Regions from separate parts of the Microbacterium sp. Y547 genome, predicted to be linked through region 1. Evidence: predicted binding sites of a transcription regulator. Region 1 holds the regulator's gene; the other holds the start of a gene.
The links. The regulator LexA, encoded in region 1, represses DNA repair genes until DNA is damaged. The targets are predictions, from matches to a motif close to TCGAACANNTGTTCGA.

Region 1 (2,397 bases):
AGCACTTCATTCGAGCCGTTCGCAGCCCAGATCTGATCAGACGTGAGACCGTGCCCCAGATACTCGGCGAAACCCTCGCGCAGCGCGCGGAACTCGCGGTCGGGGTACCGGTTGACGTCGCGCAGCGCGATCGCGATGGAGTCGAGGATGTCGTCGGCGACGTCCTGCGGGACAGGGTGCGTGTTCTCGTTGACGTTCAGCGCGACGGGAAGCGCCGCCTGCGGTGCGCCGTATGGCGTCATCCCTCGCAGGTCGTCGCGGATGGGCAGGGCGGCGAAGCGGGAGGTCACGAAGGCAATCGTAGGCCGCATCGCGAGCCCGGGCGCCTGATCCGTCAGCCCGCCGGTGCGTACTGGGCGGGGATCGCGAGTGACTGGCCGAGTTCGATCGCGCCGCCCGGCAGCGCGTTGAGGCGGGCGATCGCATCGACGACATCGCGCGGGTCGTGCTGCGGTGCGACCGCCTGCGCGATCGACCACAGGGTGTCTCCGTACCCCACCGCGACCGTTGTGAACGACGTCGAGGCCGCGCCGGTGTCGCGCGATGCCAGCGCGGAGCCCCCACTGAGAACCCCGAGAGCCAGCAACGCGGCGAGCGGCATCGCCGCTGCGGTCGCGAGCACGCGGCGGCCGCGCGTCGTCGTGCGCAGGCGGGTGCGGGGCGCGGAAGCGAGAACGGGTGCGGATGCGGATGCGGCGATGGCGGTCATGCTGTTCCTCCTGGTGGGAAGGTTCGCATCCGACTTTCGGCCGGGAAAGCCGGATGCGAACTCCTGTTCCGAAGCTATCTTCGATGTTCGATGCTGTCAACGCGATTCCGGGGATGGGGATGTTCGAATGCGACACGCTGAACGGGCGCCGCGTGAACCCCGCACAACCGGATACGGTTTCGATGGGGCCACCACACCACGGACCTCCGACATTCGAAGACAGGAGCCGATATGAGCGACGCAGCCGGGCGCGAAAAGCCCCAGACGCGGCGGCGGAAGAGCCTGAGCGACAAGCAATTGGCGATCCTCGAGGTCATCCAGCGCTCGATCGCTCGACACGGCTACCCGCCGAGCATGCGCGAGATCGGCGACGCCGTCGGACTCAAGTCGCTCTCGAGCGTCACGCACCAGCTCAACCAGCTCGAGTTGAGCGGCTACCTGCGCCGCGATGCCGGCAAGACCCGCGCGATGGAGGTGCTCATCGATCTGCCCGGCAGCGCTGCCGAGAACCCGGCCGATACCGCGCCGTCCGTCGGCGATGCCGCCCTCGTTCCGCTCGTCGGGCGCATCGCCGCAGGCGTGCCGATCACCGCGGATCAGCACATCGACGAGATCTTCCCGCTCCCCCGCCAGCTCGTCGGCAAGGGCGACCTGTTCATGCTGCGCGTCTCGGGCGACTCGATGATCGACGCCGCGATCTGCGACGGCGACTGGGTCGTCGTGCGTTCGCAGGCGACGGCCGACAACGGCGAGATCGTCGCGGCGATGCTCGACGATGAGGCCACCGTGAAGACCTTCCGCCAGCGCGACGGGCACACGTGGCTGCTCCCCCGCAACTCCGCATTCGAGCCGATCCTCGGCGATGACGCGGTCGTGCTCGGCAAGGTCGTCGCTGTCCTTCGCGCTGTGTGAGGCCTGTGTCGGCGACACCGCATAGCGTGGAGGGGTGACGACTCCCTACGGTTCCTGGCCCTCTCCCCTGACCGCCGCGGCGGTCTCCGCCGCCTCGCCCCGCATCGAGGGCGCGTCTTTCGTCGGCGACGACGTGTGGTGGGGTGAGGGGGTCCCCGAAGAGGGTGGCCGCAGCACGGTGCGCCGGCGCACCCCCGCCGGTGCGGTGGAAGACGTGCTCCCCGCGCCGTGGAGTGCGCGCTCGCGCGTGCATGAGTACGGCGGCGGCTCGTGGGCGGCGACCGACGACGGCGCGCTCGTGTTCGTCGAGAAGACCGACCAGCGAGTTCGGCTGCTGCGACCCGGCGCCGAGCCGGTCGCACTCACGCCCGCCGGCGGCGATGTGCGCTTCGGCGGTTTGACGGTGCAGGGCGGTCGGCTGCTCGCAGTGCGCGAAGCCCACGGGCAGACCCCGGTACCCACGCGCGACATCGTCGAGATCCCCCTCGATGGATCAGCCGGCGACGACCCCGATGCGATCCGCTCGCTCGCCGGCGGCACCGACTTCGTCGCGCATCCGGCGCTCAGCCCCGACCGGGCCCGCCTCGCGTGGGTCGCGTGGAACCACCCCGACATGCCCTGGGACCGCGCACAGCTGCGTGTCTGCACCCTCGACGACGGCGCCGTGACCGTGTTCGACGAAGGCACGTCGCCGCTGCAGCCCGTGTGGCTGGGCGAAGACGACCTGCTCTACGCCGACGACCCGACGGGGCGGTGGAACCTCTACCGCCGCGGGA
Region 2 (2,397 bases), on a different contig from region 1:
ACTCAGATAGTTGAGCCCCACTTGGAGGAGGAAGTCGAGGCGTGCGCGGATCTCGCGCAGCACGGCAGCAGCGATCTGCGCTTCGCGCTCGGTCAGTTCGAGCGTCGCGAAGAACTCCCGCGACTCGGCGAGGCTCAACCGCGACGCATCGGCGATGGAGTGGCCGTGCACGAGCACCGCGAGGACTTCGGGCTTGAGTCGATCACCGTTGCAGACCGGACACGGCACTTCGCGCAGGTACTCGGACCACCGCTGCCGCTGCGTGTCGGACTCGGCCTGCAGGTACTGCCGTTCGATGTATGGGACGACGCCCTCGAACCCCGACGTGTAACGCATCTCACGGCCGTAGCGGTTGCGCCATTTGACGGAGACTTTGTAGTCCTCGCCTCGCAGCACGGCTTCGCGCACCGATTCGGGCAGGTCTTTCCACGGCGTATCGAGCGAGAAATCGAGGTCGCGTGCGAGGCCTTCGAGCAGCCGCTCGTAGTACTGGTAGAGCCCCTTGCCCTGCGTCGTCCACGGCACCAGGACACCCTCGCTGATCGAGAGCTCCTCATCACCGAGCATGAGCTCGACGTCGACCGACATGCGGGTACCCAGCCCGGAGCAGGCGGGACAGGCGCCGAACGGCGCGTTGAACGAGAAGGTGCGCGGCTCGATCTCGGTCAGCTGCAGCGCGTGGCCGTTCGGGCACGCGAGCTTCTCGGAGAACGACTGCCACGCGTCGTCGCCCTCTTCGTCGACGAAATTGACCTGCACGATGCCGCCGGCCAGACCCAGTGCCGTCTCGACGGAATCGGTGACCCGGCTGAGGATGTCCGGGCCCGCGACGAGCCGGTCGACGACGACGGCGATGTCGTGCTTGTAGCTCTTCTTGAGCTTCGGCGGCTCGGCGAGCTGGATGAGCTCGCCGTCGACGATCGCCCGGGCGTACCCCTTCGCGCCGAGCTCTGCGAAGAGGTCGACGAATTCGCCCTTCTTCTGGGATACGACGGGGGCGACGACCTGGTAGCGCGTGCGCTCGGGGAGCTCCATCAGCTGGTCGGCGATCTGCTGCACCGTCTGCCGCTGGATGCGCTCGCCGCACTCGGGGCAGTGGGGCACGCCGATGCGCGCCCACAGCAGACGCATGTAGTCGTGGATCTCGGTGATCGTGCCGACCGTGGAGCGCGGGTTGCGGTTGGTCGATTTCTGGTCGATCGACACGGCAGGGCTGAGCCCTTCAATGAAGTCGACGTCGGGGCGGTCGACCTGTCCGAGGAACTGCCGCGCGTAGGCGCTCAGTGATTCGACGTAGCGACGCTGCCCCTCGGCGAAGATCGTGTCGAACGCGAGGCTCGACTTGCCCGAGCCGGACAGACCCGTGAAGACGACGAGCGAATCGCGCGGGATGTCGAGGTCGACGTTCTTGAGGTTGTGCACGCGAGCACCGCGCACGCTGAGCGTGCCGCTCCCGTGTCCGGACGCGGGGAAGGGACGCGCGACGACGTGGCTCGAACCGGAGCCTCCGGGCGTGTGATCGGGCGTGACGACGGGGACGATGGGCACCCGACAAGTTTAGGCGGGGCCTCGGACATGGGATCGAAAGCGTGTTCGCCTCGCGCGAATCCGCACGGACGACGAATGGATGCCGCCGGCCTGGGCCTGCGGCATCCATTCGGTCACCGACCGTTCGTCACCACACGATGACGGGCAGACGGAAGCTCTGCGACGTGTCGTGCGCGTCGCTTCCGGCGTACGTCGCCGAGAGCAGGTGCACCCCGCGACTCAGGGTGGGCAGCTTCACCGAGACGACTCCGCGGTCCTTCGCCGTCAGGGTCGCCGTCGCAATGCGGCGGTTGCCGTCGAAGATCACGACCTCGCCCGCGGGAACGCCTTTCCCGGCGATGACGGCGACGTTGTACTGAATCGCCGCGCCGTATTTGGCGAGGATCCGACTCGGCACTCCGAGCGTGATCGTCGCGCTCTTGGCGACCGGTTCGGCGACCGTGATCGGCACCTCGATCGCCGTTCCCGCCAGCGTCGTGATCGTCAGCGGCACCGTGCCGCTCACACCGGTCGGCACGATGACCGACAGGTTCGCGGTTCCTGTGACGTCGAGCACCGCGTCACTCACCGTGGAATCCACGGGCGCTGTGCCGACGACGGTGCCGCCGATCGCCACCGACACCGTGTCGGCTTTCGGCTCGGTCGTCGAGAAGTCCAGTGACGAGAGCGAGACGTCGATCGTCGAGCCGGCGGTGTAGCCGCCCGCGGGCGGTGCCGACAGCGCGAGCCCGATCGAACGCTGCGCGTAGTCGGGCGAGGCCGTGCCGACGAAGGCCATGTAGTCGACCATCGCCGCGAGGTCAGCCTGGCCGGTGTCTGCTCGCGCGGTTCCCTCCGGGAACACGGCGA

Region 2: the regulator LexA is predicted to act here: its motif matches at 1,582-1,597, upstream of uvrA (excinuclease ABC subunit UvrA).

What each region holds. Positions count from the first base shown of each region.
Region 1 is NZ_JBYHFN010000003.1:27,457-29,853, forward strand. Features, by position in the region: gene AC25Y0_RS05500 (histidinol-phosphate transaminase) at 1-311, opposite strand, end outside; gene AC25Y0_RS05505 (LysM peptidoglycan-binding domain-containing protein) at 335-709, opposite strand; gene lexA (transcriptional repressor LexA) at 941-1,621, shown strand; gene AC25Y0_RS05515 (S9 family peptidase) at 1,656-2,397, shown strand, end outside.
Region 2 is NZ_JBYHFN010000002.1:97,728-100,124, reverse strand. Features, by position in the region: gene uvrA (excinuclease ABC subunit UvrA) at 1-1,437, opposite strand, end outside; gene AC25Y0_RS03445 (5'-nucleotidase C-terminal domain-containing protein) at 1,676-2,397, opposite strand, start outside.